4 regions of the Polymorphospora sp. A560 genome follow, and region 1 is predicted to be linked to each of the others. Evidence: riboswitches for the same ligand, from Rfam matches in the RefSeq annotation. Region 1 holds a riboswitch; each other region holds the start of a gene.

Region 1 (4,887 bases):
CTCCATCTTCGAACGGGACGCCTCGATGCTGGTCACGTCCGCGTCGAGGGCGTCGATCGCGGTGATCACCTCGCCGAACTCGGAGTAGCACAGGTGGGTGTGGATCTGGGTGTCGTCGGCGACGCCGCTGGTGGCCAGGCGGAAGGCCGCCACCGCCCAGTCCAGGTAGGTCCTCTGGTCGGCCCCGCGCAGAGGCAGGGTTTCCCGCAGCGCCGGCTCGTCGACCTGGATGACCCTGATCCCGGCCGCCTCCAGGTCGTGGCACTCGTCCCGCAGGGCGAGCGCGACCTGGTCGGCGGTGTCGGCCAGCGGCTGGTCGGCGCGGACGAACGACCAGGCGAGGATGGTGACCGGGCCGGTGAGCATGCCCTTGACCGGCCGGCTGGTCAGCGACTGGGCGTACGTGGACCACGCCACGGTCATCGGCGCCTTGCGGGCGACATCGCCGTAGATGATGGGCGGACGTACGCAGCGGGAGCCGTAGGACTGCACCCAGCCGTGCTCGGTGGCGGCGAACCCGTCGAGTTGCTCGCCGAAGTACTGCACCATGTCGTTGCGTTCCGGCTCGCCGTGCACGAGCACGTCCAGACCGAGCCGCTCCTGGAGCCGGATGACGTGCTCGACCTCGGCACGCATCCGCCGGGTGTAGCCGGCCTCGTCGAGGGTGCCGGCCCGGTGGGCGGCGCGCGCCCTACGCAGCTCGACGGTCTGCGGGAACGACCCGATGGTGGTGGTCGGCAGCTCCGGCAGCCCCAGCCGCTCCTGCTGGCGGGCGGCCCGGTCGGCGTGGTCGCCGCGCCGCCGGTCGGCGGGACCGAGCGCGGCGAGCCGGGCCCGTACGTCGTCGTGCCGCCACGCCGCCGGCGCCGGGCGCGGCGGTGCCGGCAGGTGCCCGGTGCCGTCGCGCACCGCGCGGCCGAGCAGGACGACCTCGTCCACCTTCTGCCGGGCGAACGCGAGCCGCTCGTACAGGTGCGGGTCGAGGCGGGTCTCGACGGACAGGTCGACCGGGACGTGCAGCAACGAGCAGGACGTGGCGACGGCGACGTGGTCGGCGAGCCCGGCGACCGCCGCCCCGGCGGCCGCCGCGGCACGCAGGTCGGTACGCCAGATGTTCCGTCCGTCGACCAGGCCGGCGACGATGGTCCTGCCGCGCAGTGGCCCCGCGGCGGCGAGCCGGTCGAGGTTGCCCCGCCCGGCGACCAGGTCCACGCCGATCGCCTCGACCGGCGTGTCCAGCAGGGCCGGCAGGGCCTCGCCCAGCTCGCCGAAGTAGGTGGCCACGAAGATCCGTGGCCGGTGTTCGGTCCCACCGAGCCGGGTGTAGGCGCGGCGCAGCGCGTCGATCTCCGCCGGGGCGCGGTCGGCGACGTACGCGGGCTCGTCCAGCTGCACCCAGGCCACCCCGGCGTCGGCCAGGGCGGTGAGGATCCCGGCGTACGCCTCGACCAGGTCGTCGAGGCGGGCGAACGGATCGTCGCCCTTGGCCAGCAGCAGGAACGTGGCCGGCCCGACCAGCACCGGCCGGGTGGTGATGCCCAATTCGCGGGCCTCGCCGTATTCGCGTAGCGCCTTGGCCGGGTCGGCGACGAAGGCGGTGTCCGGGCCGATCTCCGGCACCAGGTAGTGGTAGTTGGTGTCGAACCACTTGGTGAGTTCCAGCGCCGGCTCGGCGTCGACGCCACGGGCCATGGCGAAGTAGGTGTCCAGCTCGGACAGTCCGAGCCGGGCGAACCGGTCCGGAACCGCGCCGACGGCGACGGCGGTGTCGAGCACGTGGTCGTAGTAGGAGAAGGTGTTCGACGGGATCGCGTCGAGACGGGCGTCCCGCAGCGTCCGCCAGACCTCGGCGCGTAGCCCGGCGGCGGTGCGCTCCAGTTCGCCGGCGTCGACGGTGCCGGCCCAGTAGGCCTCGACGGCCCTCTTCAGCTCCCGGTTGGTGCCGATGCGCGGATAGCCGAGCACGGTGCTCTGGCCGAATGCGGTGCTCAACGGATGGGTCCTTCCCCTCGAGGTGCCCGGCGGGGCACGGGAGGGGGAAGGCAGGGTACGGGTCGGTACCGGCTTCCGCCCTGGCCCTCCCGAGAGGCCGCCGGCGGCGCACACCGGCGGCGTGCGCGGCGCTGGCAGGTCTTCGGACTCGTGGGCGTGACCCGATGGTCGCCTACTGGCCGTCGCTTCCCAGACCTCGCGGTCCAGTGCTCTGATGACGGCGGTCGTTCCCACTCACCGCTGCGGGGCAGTCCCGGTCTCGCACCGGGTTCCCTCTTACGACGCCCCACCCTCACGGGTCGGGCGAACCAGCACCGTCCGCCATCGTACGGGCCTTCGGGCGGTGTCCGGGTGAGGGTGTCCGACGTACGGGACGGCGGGGTGCTACTTTGCGGTTTCCGCAAACTTCTTTGTCAACCCGTCCGGGGTGCGGCATGTTGGCGCCGGAGGCGGTCACCTCCGGCACCGACGAACCGAGGGTGGTAACCATGGACGCGAAGTTCTGGGACGACAGGTACCTCAGCCGGGAACAGCTCTTCAGCGGCAACCCCAACGGCGTCCTCGTCGCCGAGGTGGCCGACCTGCGGCCGGGGCGCACCCTCGACCTCGGCTGCGGCGAGGGTGCCGACGCGCTCTGGCTGGCCCGGCGCGGCTGGCAGGTGACCGGAGTCGACATCTCGGACGTGGCCCTGCGCCGCGCCGCGGCCGGGGACGACACCGGCCGGGTGACGTGGACCCGGGTCGACCTGGCCACCGAGCCACCACCGGCCGGCCCGTTCGACCTGGTCTCGGCCCAGTACTTCCCGCTGCGCCGCGAACCGGGCCACGCCGTACTGCGCGGCCTGCTGGCCACGGTCGCACCCGGCGGAACCCTGCTCGTCGTCAGTCACGATCTGGCCGATCTTCCGCCGCGGCACGACCTCGACGTCGACCCGGCCGACTTCTACCAGCCCGGGGAGGTCGCCGGGCTGCTCGACGACGACTGGGCCGTCCTGGTCGACGAGATCCGGCCACGGACGGTTCCCGCGCCGCCGGGGACGCACCACCGCAACGACATCGTCCTGCGGGCGCGACGGGAGCCGTCACTGCCCTGACCGGCCGCCGGCCCGACGGGTGGCGCCGACCCGTCGGGCGCGCGGGTGAGGGCGCGCGGCGGTCCGGGCTGTTGCATCCGGTACCCGGGTACAGGCTTACCGTCGGATGGCCGGCGCCGACCCGGCACCGGAACCGCCCGTACGAGGAGGCTGTGATGCCGTTTGTCGTCCCGGACGCCTGTAGCCTGCCCACCGCCGACCGGCCGCCCCGGCTGGCCGAGTTCGACGCCCTGCTCACCACCGCCGTGCGCGCCGTCGAGTCGCTCACCCCGACCCACGCCCGACTTCGCCTGGCCGGCCCGCCCGACCTCGAAACGGCGGTAAGGGACCTCACCGCACGCGAAGCGAGCTGCTGCTCGTTCTTCACCTTCACCGTCAGCCCGGCCCACGACGGCAGCCCGCTGACCCTCGACGTGCGGGTGCCACCCGGCCACGCCGACGTACTGCGGTCCCTGGTCGGCCGGGCCGCCGCGGCCGCGCCCGGGCCGGCCCGGTGACCCCCGGGCTACGCAGCGGCGAGGTCGCCGAACAGGCCGGGGTGAACATCCAGACCCTGCGCTACTACGAGCGCCGGGGCCTGCTCGCCGAACCGGCCCGCTCCAACGGCGGCCACCGGCTCTACCCGCCGGACACCGTCGCCCTGCTCCAGGTGATCAAGGCGGCGCAGCGGCTCGGATTCACCCTCGACGAGGTGGCCGACCTTCTCGACACCGGCCGCCGCCGGCACCCGACCGCCGACCTGCGACAGCGCGCGATCGACAAGATCGCCGAGATCGACGCGCGGATCGCCGACCTGAACGCCATCCGGACGACCCTGGTCGAGGTCGTCGACGCCCGCTGCGACAGCCTCACCGACTGCACCTGCGCCGACTGCCCGATCCCGTTCCTGACCATAGGCAGCGCCGCCGACCCCGACGGAGACCCCGCGTGAACCAGACCGTCCCGCCGTCCGCCGGTCGCCCCGGGCACAAGCCGCACCGGACGGACGGCGACCCGCCCACCCGCAGCAAGATCACCGGCGGTCCCGCCGCCCTCGCCTGCGCGCCGCCTGCTGCGTGATCCCGTTACCTCTCAGTGAGCTTTGGTGAGCTCACGATTGGTAGTCCTGCCTTGCGGCGGGACGGTCCCGGTCTGACCGACTGGTGTCGTGCCGGGTTCACGCTTCACGGCCACCCGCCCGCGTACGCGGGTCTTCTGGTCGGCTCCACGTGCTGCCACCGGGCCACTCCCGGCAGTGTCGAACTCAGCCGCCAGGGCGGCCAGATTCGCGGCGGCGTTGTGGTCGCGGTCGATGACCAAACCACACGCCTGACACACGTACTCACGCTCGGACAGGGCCAGCTTGGTTTTCACCGTGCCGCAGCCCGAGCAGGTCTTCGAGGATGGATACCAGCGATCGGCGATCAGCAGCCGGCCACCGTTCCACAAGGTCTTGTACGCCAACTGGCGGCGGATCTCCGCGAAACCAGCGTCGGCGACATGCCTGGCCAGCTTGCGGTTGGCGAGCATGCCCGAGACGTTGAGGTCCTCGACCACGACCGTGCCGACAGTGGCGGCGACGCGGGTGGTCAGCTTGTGCAGCCCGTCGCGGCGCAGGTTCGCCACCCGGGCGTGTGCCCGGCCGAGCCGGGCCGCCGCACGTTCCCACCGCTTCGACGCACGTCGGCCGGCGCGCCGGTCCGGGCCAATCTTGCGGGACAGCGCCCGGCCGAGCTGCCGCAGCCGGGTCTGCACAGCGGCGAGATGGCGCGGGTTGTCGACCAGCTCCCCGGTGGACAGCACCGCGAGGTGCCTGATACCG
Region 2 (4,887 bases), 3.6 Mb from region 1:
TCCGCAGCGTGCGGACCGGCAGCAGGCCACGCAGCCGGGCCTGCTGGTGCAGGAAGGTCACCACCGGCACATCCTCAGGGGTGGCGGGAAACAGCGAAGCCCGGCCGTCGGCGGCGAGGTGTTCCTCGACCCGGAAGACCAGCGACTGCACCTGTGCGACGAGTGCCGGTGGCATCGCGCCGGGCCGGCTGGTGACCAGCGTGCCCACCATCAGCATGCCGTCGGCCAGTTCGGTCGGCACCTCGGCGACCGCGTCCGCCGTCTCGAAGACGAAGGTGTCCACACCGGACCGGCTGACCGACGCCCCCCGGGGCGGTGCCGAACCACCGTCGAGCAGCCGCGACGTGTGCCGCGACAGGGCCGCCTGTGCCTGGGCGGCGTGGCTGGCGGCGTTCTGCATGATGGCGACGTCGCCGGTGCCGGTGTCGCGCCACCACGGGGTGAACGAGCCCGCCGCCGACGGGTCGAGCCGGGTCAGCGCGCCGTCGACGGCGGCCAGCACGGAGCCGAAGAGTTCGACGTACGCGCTGGTCGCGCCCCAGTTGCGGCCGACCTTGCCGGGCCAGCGGTCGGCGAGCAGGACGACGATGCGGCAGCCGGTGTCGGCCGCCTCCAGCCCGATCCGCAGGCTCACCGGCAGCTTGCCCGGTGCCAGCGTGACCCCGCCGAGCTTCGAGCCGCGCACCGCCTCCAGCACGCTGAGCTGCTCGGTCCGCAGCTCGAACGACAGTTCCCGGATGGTGCGCAGCAGGTGCTGACGGGCGACGCTGGGCGGTACGGCGACCCGCCGCTCCGCCCCGGCGGCCAACCGCCCCGGTTCGAGGCCGGGCGTGCCGGCAGCCGGGCCGGCGCTGGCCTCCCCGGCTTCCGCCCAGGTCATTCCGTGGCGGAGCCGAGGCCGGCGTCGTACGGGGCCAGTTCGGTGGCGGCCGTCTCGACGTGGGTGTTCGCCGCGGTCTGGTAGTCGATCGAGGTGTCCAGGTTGGCGCCGGCGATCGAGGCGTGGTTGGCGGCGGTGTCCATCGCGCTGTCGGCGGCGTCGAAGTAGCCCTGTGCGGCGCTCTGCTGGGCGTAGTCGACGTAGCTCTGCGCCGAGTCGGCCCACGAGGCGCTGTTGTCCGCGTGCCAGTCCGACCACTGCTGGTCGCTGGTGGCGCTGGTCAGTTCACTTTGCACGATCGTCGCGGCGGGTTCCGGCACGGCGGCGGGTTCGACGGTGGGGACGACCGGTGTGACGTCCACGGCGGGTGTGTCGGTGGACAGGTAGTCGTTCCAGCCTGAATCAGTGCTCACTGCCGATCTCCAGATCTGCCGACGGACGCGACCCCGTTCGGCAACATCGTCGCAACGGCGCGCCACCGTCCTCCATCGTCCGACCGGGTGCCACCGACGGGACCGCTGGTCGCATGGACCGGACGTACCGTCGGTGGCCATCGATGCGAGGTCGTGACCTGTGCCTCATGTACGCGGCGTGGGTGGCTGGATACCGTAAGGTTCGCTACCAGCCAGAATGGCTTACCCACAACTGAATGAGTTTCCGCGTGGGGGAAGCCGGTGTGAAGCCGGCGCTGACCCGCAACCGTATGTGGTGGACTTCCACCACGAGCCGGAATGCCCGCACGGAGACGAGCGGCCTCAACTGTCGTGGTCTACAGGTTGAGCCCGGATCGACGGACCCCTGCGGGCCGGGATGCGGTGCTCACCACCGCTCCCGAAAGGCATGTCCCATGCTCCGTCGCCTTCTCGCGGCCCTCACCCCGGCCCTCGCCGGGAGCGCGGTGCTGCTCGTCGCGCTTTCGACAACACCCACCCCCGCGCCGGCCGCCGCCGTACGCGCCGACAACCCGCATTCGGCGCAGAGCGCCGCCGCCGCCAGGTGGCTGGCCGGCCAACTGGCCGACGGACGCCTGGCGGGTCCGTTCGGCGGCACCGACTGGGGCCTGACCATCGACGCGCTGATCGCGCTGGAGGCCGCCGGCACCGAGCCGGCCGCCGCCGACGCGGTCGCCGACGCGGTCGAGGCGAACGTCGACTCGTACGCGACCGGCGGCGACTGGGCCCCCGACTACCTCATCAGCGGCTCGATGGCCAAGGTTCTCGTCGCCGCCGTGGTCGCCGGCCGGGACCCGACCTCGTTCGGCAGCCACGACATGCGCGCCCGCACCCTCGACCTGATCCGTGGCGCGGACGCCGGAGCCGTGCAGGGCTGGATCTTCGACCGGTACGGCGACCAGCCGACGCAGGGCGGCAATCTCTTCGCGCAGAGCCTCGCGGTGCTCGGCCTGGCCCGATCCGGCGGTGCCCCGCAGCCGGCGGTCGACTTCCTCGTCAAGCAGCAGTGCGTCGCCGGCGGCTTCCGGCTCAATCCGGCGACCGACGGCGCGGCCTGCACCAGCGCGCCGGTGGCCAGCCAGGTCCAGGACGTCGACACGACCGCGATGGCCGTACAGGCGCTGCTCGCGGCCGACGCCGCAGGGGCCACCGGCGCGAAGGCCGCCGCCGACGCCGGCATCGGGTGGCTGCTGACCCAGCAGAAGGCCGACGGCTCGTTCCAGGGCTCGATGGGCACCGATTACTCCAACACCAACAGCACCGGCCTGGGTGGCCAGGCGCTGGCCGCCGCCGGACACATCGCCGAGGCCGACCGGGCCGCCGACTTCGTCGCCGCGCAGCAGTTGACGGCGGCCGGTGGCGGGGCCGCGGCCGCGCACGCCGGGGCGATCGCGTACACCCCGGGCTCGCTCGCGGACGCGATCTCGGGCGGCATCGCCGAGAACGAGACGGATCAGTGGCGGCGGGCCACCGGGCAGGCCGCGCTGGGTCTGGCGAAGGTGTCGCTGGCCGAGATCGGGACCGGCGGCACCGAACCGACCCCGACGTCCACGGCCACCCCGACCCCGACCGGATCGGCGTCCCCGACGACCTCCCCGACCGCGTCGCCGTCCCCGACCGCGACCGCCACCCCGACCGGTACCGCCACCCCGACCGGTACCGCCACCCCGACCGGTACCGCCACCCCGTCGCCGACCGGCCCGACCAGCCCGGCGCCGACGACCTGGGCGCCACCGCCGTCCGGTGGCGGACGGCTGCCGACGACCGGCGTCGACGTCACCTCGATCGGCGCGTTCGGCGCGGTCGTCATGCTCGCCGGGGCCGGGCTGGTCGTGGCCGGCCGGCGCCGCCGGGAGGGGGCGTGACCGCACGGACGGACCGGTTCCCGCCGACACCGGCCGGGCGCGACCCGGCGGCGGCCGGGATCCGGGTCGGGCTGCGGACGGCCGGCGCGGCCCTGGCCGCGCTGGTGCTCGCCGCTGCCGGCGCCACCGCACCCGCACCCGCCTACGCGGCCGGAACCGCCGGCTACTGCCCCGACGCCAACGGCGTCACGGTGATCGTCGACTTCCGGGAACTCGGCGGCGCCACGATCATCAGGTGTGCCTCCGGCAACCAGGCCACCGGCCTGGCGGCGTTGAAGAACGCCGGCATCCAGATCACCGGCACCGCCCGGTGGGGCGAGGGATTCATCTGCCGGATCGAGGGCAAGCCCGGCCCGCAGAGCGAACCGTGCATCGACACTCCACCGGCCAGCGCCTACTGGTCCTACTGGCACGCGCCGAACGGTGGCACCTGGAGCTACAGCCAGTTCGGGGTGCTGAACCGGACCCCGCCATCGGGCAGCTTCGAGGGCTGGTCGTTCTCGAAGGACCGGACCTCGTCCAGCAGCCCGCCGCCGCGCGTGGCGCCCCGCCGGCCGGCGGCACCGGCACCGACGCGTACCACCGCCGGCCCGCCACCGGGCGGTCAGCCCGGCGCCCCGCCACCGGCCGCCAGCCGCCCGGCCGATCCGCCGCCCGGCGGCGCGCCCGCCCCGTCGCGACCCGCGCCGCCGCCCGCCGCCCCGACCGGTCCCGCGACCACCCAGGCCACCACGCCGCCCACACCCGCCGGGCCGACGTCGGGCGCCGCACCGGCCACCACCGACCCGGGTCCGTCACCGACCCCGACCGGTACGGATCTCGCGCTGCCGCCCGAGCCCGCCGCGCGGACCGGCGACGGCGGGGGAGTGCCGTTCGCGACGCTGGCCGGCGGCGTACTGCTGGTGGCACTCGCCGGCGGTGCGGTGTGGACGGCCCGGCGCCGGCGGGCCGCGACCGGCACCGAACCGCCGGACCAGGTCTGAGGTGACCGCCCCGGTACGAGTGCCGCGAAACCTGCACCCCGGCGCCTGGTGGCTGTGGGCACTGGGGCTCGCGGTCGCGGCGAGCCGCACGACGAACCCGCTGCTGCTGGCGCTGATCCTGGCGGTCGCGGCGTACGTCGTCGCGGCCCGCCGCGGCACCGCGCCGTGGGCCCTCGGCTTCCGCCTCTACCTGTGGCTGGGTGGCATCATCGTCGTCTCCCGGGTGCTCTTCCGGGTCGTCTTCGGCGGCGGGCAGGGCGACACCGTGCTGTTCACGCTGCCGCAGATCCCGCTACCGGAGTGGGCGGCCGGCATCCGGCTCTTCGGGCCGGTCGCGGTCGAGCAACTGCTCGGCGGCTTCTACGACGGGCTGCGACTGGCCACCATGCTGATCTGCCTCGGCGCGGCGAACGCCCTGGCCAACCCGAAACGGATGCTGCGGGCGCTGCCCGGCGCACTGTACGAGGTCGGCGCGGCCGTCGTCGTCGCTCTCTCGGTCGCCCCGCAACTCGTCGAGAGCGTGCTGCGGGTACGCCGGGCCCGGCGGCTGCGCGGCGGCACCGGGCGCGGCCTGCGGGCGCTGCGCGGCATCGTCATCCCGGTGCTGGAGGACGCCCTCGACCGGTCACTGGCCCTGGCGGCGGCGATGGACTCCCGCGGCTACGGCCGCCGGGGCGCCGTACCCCAGGGGTTCCGGCTGCTCACCG
Region 3 (4,887 bases), 740 kb from region 1:
GTAGCAGCCGGCGATCGAGGCGATGGTGGCCGTCGGGGCGATCGCGACGAGCAGCGAGTTGCGCAGGCCGTAGCGGGAGACGCGCTCGCGAAGCGCGGCCCAGCGGTCGGTCTGGGTCGGGGTGACCCCCCACAGGTCGGGCTGGAGGTCGCCGCGGGCGGCGCGGGTCTGGCCGTACGCCGGGTGCGGGCCGGCGCGCTCGGCGAGGTCGGCGGAGGTCTCCAGGGCGGTCAGGTAGATCTCCTCGGCGATCCGGGTGGACAGTTCCCGGGCGGCGGGCGCGTCGAACGGCAGCCGGAGCGCGAAGAAGACGTCCTGCAGGCCCATGACGCCGAGGCCGACCGGGCGCCAGCGGGGGTTGCTCGCCGCCGCCGCCGGGCTCGGGTAGTAGTTGATGTCGATGACCCGGTCGAGGAAGGTGACCGCGGTGCGTACGGTGGCGCGCAGCTTCGGCCAGTCCATGTCGTCGCCGGCGACGTGGGCGGCCAGGTTGACCGAGCCGAGGTTGCACACGGCGGTCTCGGTGTCGCTGGAGACCTCGATGATCTCGGTGCACAGGTTGGACAGGTGCACCACGTTGCCGGGTTCGGCGGTCTGGTTGCACAGCCGGTTGGCGGCGTCCTTGAAGGTCATCCAGCCGTTGCCGGTCTGGGCGAGGGTGCGCATCATCCGGCCGTACAGGTCGCGGGCCTTGACCTGGCGCACGTGGCGGCCGTCGGCCTCGGCGGCGCGGTAGGCGGCGTCGAACTCCTCGCCCCACAGGTCGGGCAGTTCCGGTACCTCGTCGGGGTCGAAGAGCGACCAGACCCCGTCGGCCTCGACCCGGCGCATGAACTCGTCGGGGATCCAGTTGGCGAGGTTCAGGTTGTGGGTACGGCGGGCGTCCTCGCCGGTGTTGTCGCGCAGCTCGAGGAACTCCTCGATGTCGGGGTGCCACGGTTCGAGGTAGACGCAGGCGGCGCCCTTGCGTCGGCCACCCTGGTTGACCGCGGCGACCGAGGCGTCCAGGGTACGCAGGAACGGGACGATGCCGTTGGACTTGCCGTTGGTGCCCCGGATCAGCGCTCCCCGCGAGCGGACCCGGGACCACGAGATGCCGATCCCGCCGGCGAACTTCGACAGGTGCGCGACCTGGGCGTAGCGCTCGTAGATGGAGCCGAGTTCGTCGCGCGGCGAGTCGACGAGATAGCACGACGACATCTGGGTGTGCCGGGTGCCGGAGTTGAACAGCGTCGGCGAGCTGGGCAGGTAGGCCAGCGACGACATCAGCCGGTAGAAGGCGATCGCCTCGGCCGGGTTGGTGGACAGTCCGCAGGCGACCCGCAGCAGCCAGTACTGCGGGGTCTCCACGACCAGCCGGCTGGTCGGGTGCCGCAGCAGGTAGCGGTCGTAGACGGTGCGCAGTCCGAAGTACTCGAACCGCAGGTGCCCGTCGGGGTCGATGGCGTCGTCGAGCTTGCGGGCGTTGATCCGGACGAACTCGGCGGTCTCGTCGCCGATCAGCCCCTCGGCGTGGCCGAGCCGGATCGCCTGGCTGAACGAGGCGATGCCCTGGCCGCGTACCTCCTTGTCGACGTAGGCGCCGAGCAGCCGGGCGGCGAGACGCGAGTACTGCGGTTCCTCGCCGATCATCTCGGCGGCGATCTGGATCGACAGCCGGTCGAGTTCGGCGGTGGTGGCGCCGTCGTACAGGCCGCTGATCGTCCTGGTCGCGACCCGCAGCGGGTCGACGTCGGCGAGGTCGTCGGCCCACCGGTCGACGGCCCGGACGATCTTGTTGACGTCGACCGGCTCGGTCGAGCCGTTACGTTTGCGCACCTGCATCTGGGTCCGCCTGGCAGCGGGCGCTCCGGCGTCCGCCGGTGCCGGGGCGACCTCGGTGACCGTCACAACACTCTCCTCGCGACTTCGGTCCAGGGGTCCGGATGGCGGCGCGCGGACGACACCGACGGCCCCGCCGGGCCGGCGAGGATCACGATGGCGTCGGCCGTCCCGCGCGGCCTCGGACCACCGCGCACGGGCGTGCGCGGTGTGCTGGCAGGTCTTCGGACTCGTGGGCCGGCGCGGAGTCTCCGCGTTCGCCTACCGGCCGTCGCTTCCCAGGCGGCCCGGCTCGTGGCCGGGTGGCGCCCAGTGCTTCTGACGGCTGTCGTTCCCACTCACCGCTGCGGGGCAGTCCCGGACTCGCACCGGGTTCCCTCTTGCCTCGACCGCCCCGGACGGGCGGCCGAACCAGCTACGGGGGACACCATATATAGGGGACCCGCAAAAGTCACACCCAACATCTAGGCGCGGCGTGTCGCGTGAGACACGAAACGACCGAGCCGGGGGGCGCCCCGGAACCGACCGCGGTGCGGTACGGTCCACGCGTGCGCGCAGGATGGCGACGCGGGTCCGAACCCCCGCCCCCGACCGAGGCCCCACGCCGGTCCGGCATCGTGTCGCCGGCGGGCGCCGTGTCGCTGGCCGGCATCGTGGCCGCCGCCGCGGCAGCGGTCGGCTGGGCGGTCGGGCTGGCGGTGTTGCAGCCGCTCACCGAGCCGAGCGGCCCGGACGCGTACGCGGAGAACAACACCTACTGGGTGCGCGACCTGCGCTTCATGGCCATCGTCGCGGTCATACTCGGGCTGGTCCTGGCCGCTCGTGGGGATCGGCGGGCCACCCGGACCGGTGTCACCGCCGGCCTGCTCTGGATCGGCGCCGACGTGGCGCTGGACCGCTCCGACCTGGCCGGCTGGCCGGCGGCCACCGCGCTGGCGGTGCTCGGTTGCCTGGCCGTGGGCACGGTCGCGGCGACCGGGCGACGGTCCCGCCGTCCCGACCGCCGGGCGCTGGTCGTCGCCGCCGCGGTCGGCGTGGCCCTGACACCGCTGGCGGCGCTCATCGAATCCCCGACCGACACCGAGCCGGCGCTCACGCCGGCCGCGCTCACGGTCAGCGGGACACTGCTCGTGCTGACGGTCGGTTCGGCGCTCGCCGCCGGTGTCCTGACGGCACCGGCCGGTGTCGGCACCGTGGCGGCCGACCGGGCCATCCCGAACCACCTGCTCCGCCGGCTGGCGCCGGCCACGGCCGTGCTGGCGCTCGGCGCGGCCGGTGCGGCCTGGATCCGGCTGGTCGAGCCGTACGAGCGGCTGGGTCCGTCGCTGCTGCTCGGGGTGGTGCTGCTGGCCGGGCTCTCGCTGCTGTCCGCGCGCTGGCCCGCCGGCCGGCCCGCGTGGGACGCGCAGGGCGCGACGATCATCCTCCTGGCCATCGGCTATCCGGTGCTGACGATGTTCTGGCTGTTCCTGCTGATGTTCGGTACGCCGATCGCGACCCTGCCGACCGCGCTCGCCGGCAGTGTCCCGGTCAACTCGGCCGACACCGACTCGCTGTACGCGGCCGTCGGGTCGGCGACCGGGCTGACGATCGGGGTGCTGCTGGTGGCGGCCGACCGTGCCCCGTACGCCACCCGCGACGCGGCCGCGCTGCCCGACGGCTCCTGAAACCACCCCGCCCGGCGCCGGGAACCGGCCGTCAGCATAGTTGATCTTGTCGGGGAGCGCTCCCCGAGCGTTGACTAGGCATTGACATACCTCGAAACACGGTTCAGAGTGTCCGATTAAGAGAGCGCTCTCTCATGCGGTCGTCATCGGTTGGTAACCGGGTCGACACACCACGCCCTGTCGAAGAGGAGCTGCCATGCGTCCCACCCCGCCCCCGACCGGCCGATGGCCCGCCCGCCCCACCTGGCTACGCCTCGGCGCCCTGGGCGCCGCCCTCGTCGCCCTGCTCGGCGGATACGTCGTGGCCACCACAGTGACCGCCAGCGCGGCGGAGATCCTGCTCTCGCAGGGCCGGCCGGTCACCGCGTCGTCGACCGAGTCGATCGCGTTCCCGGCCTCCGCCGCCGTCGACGGCGACAACGGCACCCGCTGGTCCAGCGCCGCCGCCGACCCGCAGTGGCTACGCGTCGACCTCGGCTCACCGGTCGCGGTCAGCCGGGTCGCGCTGCGCTGGGAGACCGCGTACGCCAGCGACTTCACCATCCAACTGTCGACCGACGGCTCCTCCTGGACCACGGCACACACCACCGTCGGCGGCACCGGCGGCGACCAGAGCCTGACCGTGGCCGGCACCGCCCGCTACGTACGGCTGCACACCACGAGGCGGGCCACCGCCTGGGGCGTGTCGCTGTTCGAGTTCCAGGTGTACGGCGGCAGCGCACCCGGCGGCTGCGGCACCACCAACGCCGCCCAGGGCCGCCCGGCACTCGCCTCCTCGGTCGAGTCCGGCGCCTACCCGGCCAGCGCGGCCGTCGACGGCAACACCGGCACCCGCTGGTCCAGCGCCGCCGCCGACCCGCAGTGGCTGCGCGTCGACCTCGGCAGCACCCAGGCGATCTGCGGCGTGACCCTGAACTGGGAGGCGGCGTACGGCGTCGCCTTCACGATCCAGACCTCCGCCGACGGCAACACCTGGACCACCGTCCACACCACGACGAACGGCACCGGCGGCGTGCAGAACCTCACCGTCACCGGGTCGGGGCGGTTCGTCCGGGTGCACGGCACCACCCGGGCCACCCCGTACGGCTACTCGCTGTGGGAGTTCCAGATCCGCACCGGCACCACCGGCACCCCGCCGCCGACCACCCCGCCACCCACGACGCCGCCGCCGACCACTCCCCCGCCGGGCGGCAGCCGGCTGTTGTCGTACCAGAAGCCCGCCGTCGCCTCCTCCGACCAGAGCGACGTCAACTGCTACGAGTGTGTGCCGGCCCGGGCCTTCGACAACGACCCGGCGACCCGCTGGGCGACCAGTTCCACCACCGGCTGGGTCGACCCCGGCTGGATCTACGTCGACCTCGGCGCGACCGCCACCATCACCCAGGTCGTGCTCCAGTGG
Region 4 (4,887 bases), 3.6 Mb from region 1:
GCCACCGGCCAGTACGGTCCCGGCCACAACTCGTTCACCACGTCCGACGACGGGCAGAGCGACATCCTCGTCTACCACGACCGCAACTACCGGGACATCAGCGGCGACCCGCTCAACGACCCGAACCGGCGGACCCGTATCCAGAAGCTGTACTGGAACGCCGACGGCACGCCCAACTTCGGCATCCCGGTCCCCGACGGCGCGACCCCGGTACGGCTGCGTTCGCACGACCTCCCCGCCAACTTCGTCCGCCACTCCGCCTACCGGGGCCGGGTCGAGCCGAACGTGACGAACCTGGCCGACTCCCAGTTCCGGATCGTCACCGGCCTGGCCGGCGCCGGGTCGGTGTCGTTGGAGTCGACCAACTTCCCCGGCCACTACCTGCGGCACCGCAACTACGAGATCCACCTGGAGCGCGACGACGGCTCGGCCCTGTTCCGGGCCGACGCGAGCTTCGTACGCCGGCCCGGACTGGCCGACGGTGCCGGGATCTCGCTCGAATCGGGGAACTTCCCCGGCCGGTACGTCCGCCACCGCACCGGGCTGCTGTTCATCGAGCCGGTGGGCACGGCCGCCGAACGGGGGTCGGCAACGTTCCACCTGGAGTGACAGCGGTCGCTGACGCTCACTGGTCGACGGTGAAGATCACGTGCTTGCCGTCGCGGGCGGCGCGCTGGAAGAAGGCCACGAGATCGGTGAAGTTCGCCCAGGTGTATTCGAAGTCCTCGGCGCCGTGGTTCACGCCGTAGTCCTCGACGTCGATCGCCCGGTAGCCGGCGAGCAGCCGGTCGCGGTCGACCGGGACGAGCGCTTCGGCGACGTCGCGTACCCGGTCCGGGGTGAGGAGGCCGACGATGTAGTCGTCGTCCTCGTGGACCTGGAGACCGCCGAGGACCGCCGCGTTGAGGGGATAGTCGCCGTTGTCGTAGCCGAGCAGGCCGTCGGTCAGGCAGCGGTGGATCGCGTCCCAGGCCTTGTCGGTCTCGCAGTGGTCGACCTCGTCCCAGGCCTCCTCGATCCCGGTGACGATCGCCATCACCGCCGCGTCGTCGTCGGCCGACAGCAGCCGGGCCGCCGCCTCCTCGTCGATCGCGAAGTGCACACCGAGACTGCTCATGACCCGTTCTCCTCCACCGGAACCCGAAATGCCTGGCGGGAGGGTACGGGACCGGGCCGACACATCCGGGCCGGGCGGGGGGAAGCCGCCCGGCCCGGATCGTCAGCGGATCACGGGGGCGAGATGCCCGGGGCCGCGCCGGACCCGAACGACCATCCCTCCACAGTGCCCGGTGCCGGGTTGTAGCTGCTGGCGCCGAGCGTGCTGTACGACCAGCTGCCGCCGGCCGGCGCGTGCCAGTACGACCAGTACGCGCTGGCCGGCGGGGTGTTGACGCACGGTTCGGTGGCAGCGGTCGGCAGCCCGTCGAGGCGGCAGACGAACGCCAGCCCCCACCGGGCCGTACCGGTGACGGCGAAGCCGGCGCCCTGGAGGGCGGCCAGCCCGGTGGCCGGGTCGCCGGGCGCGCACCGTACCTCGATCGACCCGCCGAAGGCGGTGAAGTCGACGACGACCGTGACGCCGGTCGTCCCGACGCAGGCCGCGGCGTGCGCGGCCCGGGGTGCCGGCTCGGCGACGGTGAGGCCGGCGGTCAGCACCAGGAGCGCGGCGAGGGTCGCGGCCCAGCGTCGGGTCCGCGCGATCGCCGTACTCACCGGCACGCCAGGGTGGGCGCGGCGCCGCGGGCGCCGGTGGCGGAGAGCTTCGCGAAGCCGACCGCGGCCAGCCCCGGGACGGCCTGGGCGGTGGCCCGGGGTGCGGTGGCCGGGTCGAAGCCGGCGCCGGTGTACGCGACCGCGCCACGGTCGGCCACCGGGCCGGAGCAGCCGACCTGGAGCCCGAGCAGGAAGATGTTCGCCCTGGCGGCGGCGATCAGCCGCCCGCCGGCCCACAGCGCCTGGGCGGCGAGACCGGTGCTGTTGGCGTTCGGCTCGCCGGCCGCGTTGCCGAACGAGCCGTTCGCGGCCTGTACGCCGGTCAGCCAGGCGAGCCCGGCCGCCGCGTCGGCGTACCGGTCGACGGCCAGCAGGGCCTGCACGGCCAGCGCCGTCGCGTCGACGTCGCTGACGCAGGTGGCCTGCGCGAACAGCAGCGGGTAGCCGCCGTCGGCGCAGCGGCTGCCGGCCAGGAACGCGGCGGCGGTGGCGGGGGCGCCGGCCGGGGTGCGGTCGAGGGCGAGCAGAGCGAAGGACTGGCTGAAGGCGTTGCTGTAGTCGCCCCACGCGGACCGGTCGGAGAACCGGCCGGACGGGTCTTCCAGGCCGCGCAGTCGGGCGACCAGGTCGACGCCGCCGAACGCGGTCGGGTCGACACCCCGGACCTGGGCGGCGAGGGTGAGCTTGGCGGTGGCGCCGGCGTAAGCCTCGGTGCTGCCGTCGCCGACGTAGCCGGTGAGGATCTCCGGCCGGGCGAGCCAGGTGAGCGCCTTGGCGCCGTTCTCGTCGGCGACCTTGGCGGCGGCGAACGCGAAGACGGCGTCGATGGTGAGGCCCTGGTCGGGGTAGCTGACGCCGCCGAACTCGGTCTCGAAGCGCTCGCCGTCGACCATCTGCCGGGCCAGCCAGCCGGCGGCGGCGTCGGAGCGGCTCAGGGTCGGCGGGGCGGCGGCCGCGGCGGCCGGTGCCGCGACGGTCAGGGCGGCGGCGAGTACGCCGCACAGCAGGGCGGGGAGTTTGTGCCGGGATAGCGAGCGGACCATGTGTGGGCACGCCTTTCCGGCCCGAAGGTAACGAGGCCGGAGGTCCCTGCGCTCACGGTGCGCGGTGGGGATTTATCCGGACTCCGTCCCGTGGGCCACGACGGGTGAGGAGCGGGTTTGCGCGCAGGTGGGCATTCGGGCTCACCGCCGGGCACAATGCAGTGCTCGACGGCCTACCGTTGCGGGCCAGCGCCGGACTTCGACCGGACTTCCCCCACGGTGCACGCATCTTCTGTTGTGGACGGTAAGTCTTTCGGAGTCGCCCACCCGCTGTCAATCCGCTGGTGGGTGGCATGTGCCACCCCGGATGTCACCCTCCCGACAGTCACTCTCCGCAATATGGCAACGGTGCGACGGACGTGAATTCGAAGGGCCCGTATCCGTCGGGTTCGTCAGATGATCTACCCGTTTCTAACTGAATGATCATCGTCTATAGTGATGCTCGGCGACGTGGCCAGGTGGCATTGCTGCCGGGTGCATTCTTTCTGGATCTCGGCAAGCAGGGGGACCGGGTGAAACCACTGCACCACGGTCAATGTCTGGCGCGAATCCGGCCGCCCATTGTGGCGTAGCTCGGCCACCGCCCAGCCCTGACCGATCCATTGCCGTAAGGCTGATGGGGGGAGACCTGTGACCACCGAACTCTGGAATCCGGCGACCTTCGACGCGCTGCGGCGGCAACTGATCCCGTCGTTCGACCTCCTCTACGGCAGCGCGGTCAGCGTGGTCGCCATGTCGGTGCCCCGCCGGCCCCGCATCCTCGACCTGGGCGCCGGCACCGGCCTGCTCAGCGCGGCGCTGCTGGAGCGGCTGCCCGACGCCGAACTGCTCCTCGTCGACCGGTCGCAGCCGATGCTGGCCAAGGCCGTGCAGCGTTTCGAGACCGTCGAGCACGTTCGCACGCTGGTCGCCGACCTCACCGACCCGCTGCCGGTCGGCCCGTTCGACGCCGTCGTCTCCGGCCTGGCGATCCACCACCTGCCGCACGAGGGCAAGCGCGACCTGTTCGCCCGCATCCGCGACGTACTGCGCCCGGGCGGCCTGTTCGTCAACGTCGAGCAGGTGCTCGCGCCCACCCCGGCGATCGAGGCGCTCTACGACCGCCAGCACGAGAAGCACGTGCACGACTCCGAGACGCCGGCCGACGAGTGGGCCGCCGGCCGCGAGCGGATGAAGCACGACATCTGCATCGACGTCGACACCCAACTCGACTGGCTGCGGCAGGCCGGCTACGCGCAGGTCGACTGCCTGGCCAAGGACTGGCGGTTCGCCACGTACGCCGGGTGGACGGCATGACCGCCGAAGACCCGGACACGCTCTACACGGCCGTACGCGCGGTCGCCGCGGCCCGCCCCGACGCACCCGCCGTCGAGACCACGGGAGGAGACGCGGTCAGCTACACCGAACTGGTCGCGCTGGTCGACCGCCTGGCCGGCGGCCTGGCCGCCCGGGGCGTACGCGCCGACGACAGCGTCGCCTTCGCCATGCGCAACAGCATCGGATACGTCGCACTGATCATCGCCGTGGCCCGGCTCGGCGCCCGCTACGTACCGCTGATGGGCAACTTCGACGCGGCCGACCTGCGCACCGCGCTGGACCGTACCGAGCCGGTCCTGGTGGTGACCGACGGTCACCGCGAGCTGCCGCCCGGGCCGCCCACCGTGGGCCTCGACGAGCTGGGCGCCGCCGACCCGCTCGCGGAGCCCGCCACCGAGGTGCACCACCGGATCTTCCGCACCCTGTGGACCTCCGGGTCCACCGGCTTCCCGAAGCTGATGGCCTGGCGGCAGGACAAGTTCGTGCGGGAGCGCCGTCGCTGGATCGCCGACGTCGACATCCGCGACACCGACGCGTTCCTGTGCCGGCACACCCTCGACGTCGCGCACGCCACCGACCTGCACGTCTTCGCCGCGCTGCTGTCCGGGGCCCGCCTGGTGCTGGCCGACCCGGCCACCCCGGCGGACGTACTGCTGCGCCAGCTCGCCACGTACGGGATCACGGTGATGAGCGCGCTGCCGAAACACTACGAGGACCTGGTGGCGGCGGCGGACGGCGAGGTAGACCTGTCCCGGCTGCGCCGGCCGCTGTGCGGTGGCGCCTACCTGCCCCCGGCCGTCATCCGGCGGGCCGA

What was found. Region 1 has a riboswitch for cobalamin ahead of metE (5-methyltetrahydropteroyltriglutamate--homocysteine S-methyltransferase). Riboswitches for the same ligand answer to the same signal wherever they lie in the genome.
Region 2: linked by a shared signal. The riboswitch ahead of QCD66_RS03095 (LPXTG cell wall anchor domain-containing protein) and the one ahead of metE (5-methyltetrahydropteroyltriglutamate--homocysteine S-methyltransferase) in region 1 are both predicted to bind cobalamin.
Region 3: linked by a shared signal. The riboswitch ahead of QCD66_RS19955 (ribonucleoside-diphosphate reductase subunit alpha) and the one ahead of metE (5-methyltetrahydropteroyltriglutamate--homocysteine S-methyltransferase) in region 1 are both predicted to bind cobalamin.
Region 4: linked by a shared signal. The riboswitch ahead of QCD66_RS03140 (peptidase) and the one ahead of metE (5-methyltetrahydropteroyltriglutamate--homocysteine S-methyltransferase) in region 1 are both predicted to bind cobalamin.

What each region holds. Positions count from the first base shown of each region.
Region 1 covers NZ_CP122282.1:5,206,752-5,211,638, reverse strand. Annotated here, with positions in the region: gene metE (5-methyltetrahydropteroyltriglutamate--homocysteine S-methyltransferase) at 1-1,992, opposite strand, end outside; cobalamin riboswitch at 2,108-2,320, opposite strand; gene QCD66_RS23115 (class I SAM-dependent methyltransferase) at 2,427-3,086, shown strand; gene QCD66_RS23110 (hypothetical protein) at 3,242-3,583, shown strand; gene QCD66_RS23105 (MerR family transcriptional regulator) at 3,580-4,017, shown strand; gene QCD66_RS23100 (hypothetical protein) at 4,014-4,145, shown strand; gene tnpB (IS607 family element RNA-guided endonuclease TnpB) at 4,158-4,887, opposite strand, start outside.
Region 2 covers NZ_CP122282.1:665,496-670,382, forward strand. Annotated here, with positions in the region: gene QCD66_RS03085 (hypothetical protein) at 1-880, opposite strand, end outside; gene QCD66_RS03090 (hypothetical protein) at 877-1,293, opposite strand; cobalamin riboswitch at 1,515-1,638, shown strand; gene QCD66_RS03095 (LPXTG cell wall anchor domain-containing protein) at 1,728-3,197, shown strand; gene QCD66_RS03100 (hypothetical protein) at 3,290-4,180, shown strand; gene QCD66_RS03105 (CbiQ family ECF transporter T component) at 4,182-4,887, shown strand, end outside.
Region 3 covers NZ_CP122282.1:4,469,957-4,474,843, forward strand. Annotated here, with positions in the region: gene QCD66_RS19955 (ribonucleoside-diphosphate reductase subunit alpha) at 1-1,890, opposite strand, end outside; cobalamin riboswitch at 2,019-2,252, opposite strand; gene QCD66_RS19960 (hypothetical protein) at 2,370-3,488, shown strand; gene QCD66_RS19965 (discoidin domain-containing protein) at 3,685-4,887, shown strand, end outside.
Region 4 covers NZ_CP122282.1:676,002-680,888, forward strand. Annotated here, with positions in the region: gene QCD66_RS03125 (family 43 glycosylhydrolase) at 1-609, shown strand, start outside; gene QCD66_RS03130 (YfbM family protein) at 626-1,117, opposite strand; gene QCD66_RS03135 (hypothetical protein) at 1,228-1,719, opposite strand; gene QCD66_RS03140 (peptidase) at 1,710-2,756, opposite strand; cobalamin riboswitch at 2,865-3,004, opposite strand; gene QCD66_RS03145 (class I SAM-dependent methyltransferase) at 3,387-4,052, shown strand; gene QCD66_RS03150 (class I adenylate-forming enzyme family protein) at 4,049-4,887, shown strand, end outside.